One region of the Marinospirillum alkalitolerans genome, then DNA from elsewhere that is predicted to be linked to it. Evidence: riboswitches for the same ligand, from Rfam matches in the RefSeq annotation. Region 1 holds a riboswitch; the other holds the start of a gene.

The links. A riboswitch is a leader RNA that binds a small molecule or an ion and turns the genes downstream of it on or off. The one in region 1 is predicted to bind thiamine pyrophosphate.
Region 2: it holds a riboswitch for thiamine pyrophosphate, as region 1 does, so the genes downstream of both, thiC (phosphomethylpyrimidine synthase ThiC) here and thiB (thiamine ABC transporter substrate binding subunit) in region 1, are expected to answer to the same signal.

Annotation. Positions count from the first base shown of each region.
Region 1 is NZ_JBANFI010000001.1:621,516-625,931, forward strand. Features, by position in the region: gene V6U78_RS02790 (ABC transporter permease subunit) at 1-1,446, opposite strand, end outside; gene thiB (thiamine ABC transporter substrate binding subunit) at 1,450-2,487, opposite strand; TPP riboswitch at 2,489-2,605, opposite strand; gene V6U78_RS02800 (phosphotransferase family protein) at 2,596-3,459, shown strand; gene V6U78_RS02805 (YaeQ family protein) at 3,620-4,162, shown strand; partial or broken gene V6U78_RS02810 (methyl-accepting chemotaxis protein) at 4,250-4,416, opposite strand, start outside.
Region 2 is NZ_JBANFI010000007.1:68,494-72,909, forward strand. Features, by position in the region: gene thiC (phosphomethylpyrimidine synthase ThiC) at 1-1,759, opposite strand, end outside; TPP riboswitch at 1,835-1,936, opposite strand; gene V6U78_RS11300 (hypothetical protein) at 2,085-2,612, shown strand; gene mobA (molybdenum cofactor guanylyltransferase MobA) at 2,840-3,445, shown strand; gene V6U78_RS11310 (ABC transporter permease) at 3,496-4,293, opposite strand; gene V6U78_RS11315 (ABC transporter ATP-binding protein) at 4,280-4,416, opposite strand, start outside.

The DNA of each region.
Region 1 (4,416 bases):
GCTGCCTGCCAGTTCATAAATCACCCAAGGCAGGGTGGGCCAATGGGCGGAGCCAAAGAGGCTAAATAAGGTCATGTCACCCAGTAGCAGCACCAGCACCAGCCCCGCACTGGGTAAGAGGCAGGGTTTTAAAAAAGGCCAGAGGACATCGCGCCAGTGCTGCCAAGGTGTGAGGGCGAGGCTTTGGCTCAGGCGAGCATAGGACTGGTGATATTGAAACATCGCCGGCTGGATTTGGCTGAAGGCATAGGGCAGTGCCACCAAGCTATTGAGCAGAATCAGCGCTAGCCATCCCCAGTCTTGCCAATAAATCCACGGCAAAAAGAAGAGATACACCCCCACGGCCAGCACCATACCGGGCACCACCAGCTGATGCAGCGCGATCAGCCGCGTGAATCTGGCCCAAAGGCCGCCTCGCACGATAGCAAAATGGCTGAGTGACAGTGCCATGCTGAGGCAGAGCAAGGTTGCGGAGGCGGCCAGAAGGAGGCTCCAGCTGCTGGCTTGAAGCAACAGCAACCAAGGCAGCTGCGCGTTGAGTCCCTGCACTGCACGCGGTAAGAGCACCAGCAGAGGCAGGCTTAAAAAGAGCCCAATCAGCAGATAATAAAGACGCCCAAGGTAGAGGGTGAGGCGGTGCGGGCGAGGTTGCCAGCTGGGGCCAGAATCGGCGACCGCCAGCCAGCTGAGCTTGCCAAAACGCTGGAAGAACCAGAAGAGGCTGCCTGCGAGCAGCAGTTGTGTCCAGGCCAGAAAGAGGGCCTCACCTGGATTGAAATCAAATTTCAGCGCTTGATAAATCGCCACTTCGAGTGTGGAACTGGCTGGGCCACCGCCAAGGGTGAGCACCACGGCAAAGCTGTTAAAGCACAGCAGAAAGATCAGCCCGAATAAAGGCGCAAGAATCGGGCGCAGTGCAGGCCATTCAACATGATACAACTGCTGCCAAAAACTGAGTTGAAGCTGGCTCGCTAAACGCCAGCTCTGGCTGGGAATACTGGCCCATTGCGCGCTCAGCAATCGAATTGCTAAGGGTAGATTCAAAAACACATGGGCGATCAAAATGCCCTGCAGGCCGTAAATCTGCCATTCTGGTCCCAGCAAAGGAGCCAGCCAGCCTTGTCGTCCTAGCAGCAGAATCAGGCCGGTAATCAATACCAAGCTGGGCAGGACAAAACACAATAGGCACCAGCGCAGAAAAAAGGCTTTCAAGGGCAGCTGCCGATCCAGCACCAGCAGCCGCGCCAGAGGCAAGGCCAGCCCCACCGCCAGCAGACTACTGAGCAGCGCCTGCTTGAAGGTAAAGCCCAACAGCTGCCAGAACCAAGGATCGCTGAGCAGGCTGTAATCGGGTCCGGTTCCTTGTCCACCAAGCGCCCAGAAGGCACTCAGCGTCACAAAACTACTCAGGGCCAGAAAAAATAGGCTCAGGCGGTGTTGCCACATCAACTAGCGACTCACGGCCGTGCGCCAGATGCGTATCCAGCGGCTGCGTTGCTGATCTAGTTCTTCAGGGGTGATCACGAGCGGTTCAGGCTGAATCAAGGCCTCAAAGGCATCGGGGAGCACCACGTCATCGATCACCGGCAGCATCCAGTTGCCAAGTGGCAGTTCGGCCTGGGTGCTGGGGCTGAGTAGAAAAGCCAGAAAATCGCGCGCTAAGTCGGGATTCTGGCTCCAGCGACTGATCGCGGCAACTTCGATCTGGCGTGGATGGCCTTCTTCCATCAAGACAGCCTGATAGTTAAAGTCCTGCTCTTCAAGCCAATGATAGGCAGGAGAGGTGGAGTAGCTGAGTACGTAATCAGCCTCACCCGCTAAAAACAGGCTATAGGCATCAGACCAACCTGAGGTGACCGTCACTGTGCGCTCCGCTAAGCGTCGCCATGCCTCAGGCGCTTGATCACCATAGACCTGCTGGATCCAGATCAGTAGTCCCAGCCCCGGCGTGCTGGTGCGCGGATCTTGATAAATAATCCGTGCGTCGCTATTGAGCAGTGCTTCAAGGCTGGTCACAGGATGGGGAGTGCGCTGACGATGATAGACAAAGGCAAAATAGCCCTGATCAAAAGGAATAAAGTGCGGGTGATCCCAGGCCAGGTTGTCTTGGAGGCGGAAGGACTCCAATGCCAGTTGATGAGGTTGTGTCAGCCCCAAACGCTCAGCCTCGGGTATCAAGCCTGTATCAAGTCCTAAAATGACATCGGCGCGGGTTCGCTGGCCTTCAAGGCGCAGGCGATTCAGCAGGCTGACACCATCTTCACTGCTGTTATACTCGACCCTGCATTGGCACTCTGCCTCAAAGCGGGCCTTCAAGGCTGGGCCTGGCCCCCAATCGCTGGTCATCGAACCATAGGTGAAGACGCGTAACAGAGGACGCTCATCCGCATGACTGAACGAAATACTGGTGGACAAGGCCAGCAAGATCAGTCCAAAAAACACAACCAGCCTGCGCGGCAGGCTTGGCATGACAAAGGTGGTGAACATGTCTTTCTCCTATCCCACTTCCCTACGCTGGCATGATCCAGATCAGGTGGTGCGGGTCTATTTTCTCAGTCTGGTGGCACATAACCGGCTGCGTGACCAGACACCCCGATGAGACGCGAGCATTCTAACCTGATCCCGCTGGGTGATTCATCTTCTGGTGTGGCTTTTTCTGTTGCTGGCGCTCAGGCGAGCTTGCCCTCTCCAAGGCTCAACTTTCCACCAGCCTGGCCTGCACCCCAGCAGGCGACTTTTTTAGCTTCTGGATCTGGCTATGATGTGTGGCGTGTCATCTGCCCCCAAGGGCGTGGTATATGGCGTCAGCGCCGCTCTGGAGCCAGTCCGTCAATCCTGCCTCAGGGTGCAGAGGAAGCACTGTTGCAGCAGCTCACCGGGCAGCCGTGGATGCCAAAGCTCTGGGCCATCGCGGCGCAAGGTCAGCTTTGTGCTGAAGTGCAGGGTGAGCGGGTTGATCCCGCCCGTGTGACACAAGCACAGCGTGATCGGCTGATCCAAACGCTGTTGGCTGTATGGCGCACACCCGCCTCCTCTTTACATCAATGGGATTATCCGGTGCTGATCGAGACCTATTGGCAGCAGGCTGGTCGACCTGACGAGTTGGAAGCTTTAAAACACCAGTTACAGCAACAGGCCGCCAGCTGGTCATCGCGGGTGTGTTTGATTCATCAGGATCTGCATCTTGAAAATCTATTGCTGGTGGATCAGCGGGACTGGGTGCTGCTGGATTGGGAGTATGGTGGTTTGGGTAACCCCTGGCTGGATGCGGTGGCTGTCGATCGCTGGCTAGGTTGGACGCCTGCCGAGCGGGTGCAGCTAGAAGGTGTCTTGGCGGCCTATCATCCTTTGGGCAGCCAAGCCTGGTGCTTGATGAGTAAGTGGCTGCATGGGTTGGATCAACTTTGGGCGGCGGCACGTTTGGCCCAGCTGAGTCGCGTCAAGACTGCTCCTGCTTAAAGCTGGGCGATCAAAAACGCGCGAGGGGCAGCCAACACCTTGATAATCCAGTAGACTCGCAACGGCAAAGAGGCGAGAAGCCGGCTTGTGAGTCTCAGGGCAGCTGATCGTTACATGAACAAGAGTGTGATCAAGACAAGACAAGAGAAGGAAAGAAGGCATGGCGTTACGTTCAAGTGTGGTGAAGGTGCAGCTTCAGCTGGCAGATTTGGAGCGCCACTATTATCAGGATCATAGCCTGACCCTGGCCCAGCATCCGTCAGAAACTGCGCAGCGCCTGATGGTGCGTTTGCTGGCCTTTGCATTAAATGCATCTGAACACCTTGAATTCTCTAGCAATCTGAGTGATGAAGGTGAGCCGGAGCTGAGCGAGAAAAACCTGCATGGTGAGATCCTGCTCTGGGTGGCCTTTGGTCAACCAGATGAAAAGTGGCTACGCAAGGCCTGCCAGCGCGCGCAGCGGGTCCGGCTGTATGCCTATGGTGGCCGAGCCGTCCCCATTTGGCTGGCCAATCATGCTAAAGAGTTAAAGCGCTTTGAGCAGCTGGAGATTTTTGAATTGCCCGAAGACCAGCTCAAAGCCCTGACTGAGCTTTACCAACGCTCAATGCGCTTGCAATGCACCATCAATGAAGGTCAGGTGTGGTTCACTGATGGTACGCAGAGTGTCGAGCTGAGCTTGGTGCAACATCGGCTGAGTTGATTAGTGATAATCAATTAATCGTGCAGCTGTGGCGGAAACATGTTCTGCTCCCACACGGATTTCGTTCATCACGCCGACAACCTGGTTGAGGTGCAGCTGGCCTTCTTGCGCCAGATTTTGCGCTTGTAGCACTGTCTTGGTGACCTTATCCAGCATGGCGCGGTTGTGATTGACGACCTGGGCGATTTCACTGGTTGAGCTGCTGGTGCGTGAAGCTAGCTGACGCACTTCATCAGCGACAACCGCAAAACCAC
Region 2 (4,416 bases), on a different contig from region 1:
ATTTTGGCCCACACATGGAACAAAAGTGCGCCACCTTGGCAGAATCCTTCGGCAGGGTTTCATCATGGAAAGAACGGGCGGTATCTGGATCAAGCCCCAGATTAAACTGGTCTTCCCAGCGGAATTCAAAACGCGCCTTGGACAGCGCATTATCACGTCTTTGTGCCGCTGGGTGGCCCTTAGCCAGATCTGCCGCGTGGGCTGCAATCTTGTAGGTGATGATGCCGGTTTTTACGTCATCCTTGTTGGGTAAACCCAGATGCTCCTTGGGCGTGACATAACACAGCATGGCGCAGCCGTACCAACCAATCATCGCCGCACCGATGCCAGAGGTGATGTGATCATAGCCGGGGGCAATATCGGTGGTCAGCGGGCCGAGAGTATAAAAGGGCGCTTCATCACAGCATTCGAGCTGTTTATCCATGTTCTCTTTGATCAGATGCATCGGTACATGGCCAGGGCCTTCAATCATCACCTGTACATCATGCTGCCAGGCAATTCTGGTCAGCTCACCCAGCGTCTCCAGCTCCCCGAACTGGGCGGCATCGTTGGCATCCGCAATCGAGCCAGGACGCAGACCATCGCCCAGTGAAAAGGCCACATCATACTGCTTGCAGATCTCGCAGATGTCTTCGAAATGGGTATAAAGGAAGTTCTCCTGGTGATGCGCCAGGCACCATTTGGCCATGATCGAGCCACCACGCGAGACAATACCCGTGACCCGTTTGGCTGTCAGGGGCACATAGCGCAGCAAAACGCCTGCGTGGATGGTGAAGTAGTCGACGCCCTGCTCAGCCTGCTCGATCAGCGTGTCGCGGAAGATCTCCCAGGTCAGGTTTTCAGCCACCCCGTTGACCTTCTCCAGTGCCTGATAAATTGGCACGGTGCCCACCGGAACCGGACAGTTACGGATGATCCACTCGCGGGTTTCGTGAATGTGTTTGCCGGTGGACAGATCCATGATGGTGTCTGAACCCCAGCGAATACCCCAGGTCATCTTGGCAACTTCTTCCTCAATTGAAGAACCCAGTGCCGAGTTACCGATATTACCGTTGATTTTCACCAGAAAGTTGCGCCCGATAATCATCGGCTCGGTTTCCGGGTGATTGATATTGCAGGGGATAATCGCGCGGCCGCGTGCCACTTCATCGCGCACAAATTCGGGTGTGATTTCCTGCGGAATCGCCGCACCAAAGGATTGACCTGCATGCTGATGCTGGAGGATGGCTTCCACCGCCTTACTGCCCAGCTGCTGACGCTTCTGGTTTTCACGGATGGCAATAAATTCCATCTCAGGCGTGATGATACCCTGACGCGCATAGTGCAGCTGAGTCACGTTTTTGCCCGGCAGCGCACGGCGAGGTTTGCGCTTCAGATCAAAACGCAGCGGCTCCAGTGTGGGATCAGCCTCGCGGCGACGGCCAAATTCACTGGTTGGGCCATCCAAAAGCTCGGTGTCGCCACGTTCTTCAATCCAGGTCGCGCGCAGGGCGTGAAGCCCTTTGCGTATATCAATGCTGGCATTTGGGTCGGTGTAGGGGCCAGAGGTATCATAAACGAGAAGATCTGGGTTCTGCTCCACGCCAAACTCGGCGGGTGTATCGGCCTGGCTGATCGCCCGCATGGGCACGCGTAGATCTGGACGTGAGCCTTCAAGGTAGACCTTGCGCGAGTGAGGCAGTGGCTGCACACTGGCGGCGTCGACCTGGGCTTTTTCTCGAAGAAACTGGCTTGAAAAGGAGGTTTCTGGCTTGTTCATTGTCGTGCTCCCACGTTTATCAGGACAAAGCGGGAACCGGCAGGCGAAAAGAATGAGCTGCAGCTGGCGCTGCGAAAAATGAAGGATCTCGATTCCTACGCCGGTACTAACCGGTTCAGGTTCAACGGGTATCATCTCAGCTTCTGCCTTACGGCTTCGGCACCCCGTCAAGATGCAGTCCCGAGTGTAGCAAGTTCATTGGCTGAAAGAAACGCCACAGGCGGGTGGCCACAGAAAAGGATTTAAGTTTTCAGTCCTCTGGCCGATAATGTGCCTGAATCGGTGCCGCCTCAGGCGGTAGAACTGGTGCTATAGGAACGCCCTCATGCGTATAGAAAACTCCTACAATCATTCGCTTGAAGCCCAGGAAAGCCTGAATACCTCGCTGAACTCAGCGCAGGGTGCCCAGTTTTCCTTGATGCTGAGTTTGATGATGGCACCGGTTTATTCCCCCGACCTGTCCGATATCTACAGTAATATGGCGATCAACAGCCCTCAGGCTGTCTATCCCACCCATATTCCTACCCGCTTTGATCCTCCTGAGCTCAGTCAGTATGCTGGCCCGCCTGCGGCCTATCGTGATCTGCGTTTGGTTGAAGATACCTATGCACGCCAGATGGCCAGACGCATTCAAGGCGATATGGGGATTGCTCTGGTGCATGGTAATGCGGGCTATTTTAGTTGGCTGCGTGCGCTGACTGAGCAGTATCCCAAGCTGCAATTTGTGACTACCCTCAAGGCGGCAACCGGTCCTTCACCGCATCAGGTGGCCGCTGCCTATGCCGCGCAAGCCAAGCCAGATACGGCGACTTTGATTAAAGAAATTAACTCTTCTTTGACTGTGGCTGCTTAACCAGAGGATCCTTAATCAGGGGATCCTTAATCTGCGCTTCCTTAATCCACGACCTCCTTGCTGTATTTTCTTCTTTTGTTGATCTTGTCTTGCGATATTCAACCTGTGTTGGCCTGTGACTTGCCTCGGTGGCGCTAGCCGCTGTCTTGCATGAATGCAGAATCAGGGTTTGCAGCCTAGGCAGGATGCCTGATAATGGCCGCACCATTGATTACTGGAGCTTGGCCATGTCTTCTTTAGCTGCTTATTCGACTGCGAATCCTGGCGTCACAGGTGTCATTCTTGCCGGTGGGGAAGGACGGCGCATGGGGGGGCAGGATAAGGGTTGGGTGGATTTTGATGGGCAGCCCTTGATTCAGCATGTGATCAACCGCCTAGAGCCGCAAACGCAGACACTACTGATCAATGCTAATCGCAACCTCTCGGCCTATGCTGCGCTTGGCTTTAAGGTGATTGAAGATCTGCAAACGGGCTTTCATGGCCCGCTGATGGGCATGCTGACAGGGTTGAACGCCGCCTCAGATGATTGGGTGATGTTTGTTCCTTGTGATGGGCCTTTTTTGCCAACAGATTTGGTTGACCGTTTGCTGGCTGCCGCTTTAGCAGCTCAAACACGTATTGCCGTTGCCGCAGAAGCAGGCCGTCTGCAGCCAGTGGTGGTGCTCCTGCATCGCAGTCTGGCGGCTGATTTGCAGCAGGCCATGGCGCAAGGCGAGCGTAAACCCGATCGCTGGTATGCGCAGATGGGCATGACGCAGGTAGAGTGTGATGCGCAGAGTTTACGTAACTTTAATCGTCCTGAGGAGTTGATGAGCAATTCGGCCAACGGCTAGGCAAGCCAGCTCTGTCCCTGGATGGCACCTAGTCTGCATAGCTTCAGTTGTTATCGGCTATTGAGGCGGTCCAGCCTCAGTCTTTGTCTTTGATCAAAAAGTCGTCGGCTACCCAGCAAGACAGCGATAAGGCTTCCAAGCCCCGTGCCTAGAGTGATCATCAGCATGATCAGGATTTGATATTTGACGGCCAGTGCTGGTGGGGTGCCTGCCAGAATTTGCCCTGTCATCATGCCTGGAAGGCTAATAATACCTGCCGCAGCCATGGCATTGATGCTTGGCAGTAGGCCGGCACGCATGGCCTCTCTGCGCACTGGTCCAAGGGCTTCGCTCCAGTGCTGGCCGAGCATTAAGCGATTTTCGATGATAGCACGCTGTTGCCACGCCTGCTCAGTGAGGCGCTCTAAGGCCAAGGCCACTCCGGTCATCGTATTTCCCAGCAGCATTCCTAGCAAAGGAATCGCGTATTGCGGTGTATACCAGGGTGTCGGGCCGACCAAGAGGAGCAGAGTGAGGATGGCGAGAGAAAAAGACGATAGAAATAACGACAGTGTTGCTAGAGTATATCCCCAGGCACCCTTAAACCGCCGTTGTTGACGTGCGATGATCTCACGGCCAGCCAGGAGCAGCATGGTGATGGCCATTAAACTGACCCAGAGCAGACTGCCGAGAGAAAAGAGAACTTCTAGGATCAGGCCAATCAGAGCCAGCTGAAGGATAGTACGCAGTGCTGCAACTAATAATTGGCGGCTCACACCTAGCTGGGCGCTTTGTGCCAGCAGGGCCAAAACCAAGATCAGGCTGGCTGCTAAACTCAGTTGCCACCAGCTGAGTTCAATGACCTCCAAGAGGTTGCTCCTGAATCTGTTCGCCTTGAATTAATAAAATCTTATCAGCCACTCTATTGACCTGCTCTCGATCATGCGCCACCCAGATCACAGGCCAAGCATGGCGCTGTATTTCTTCTTTTA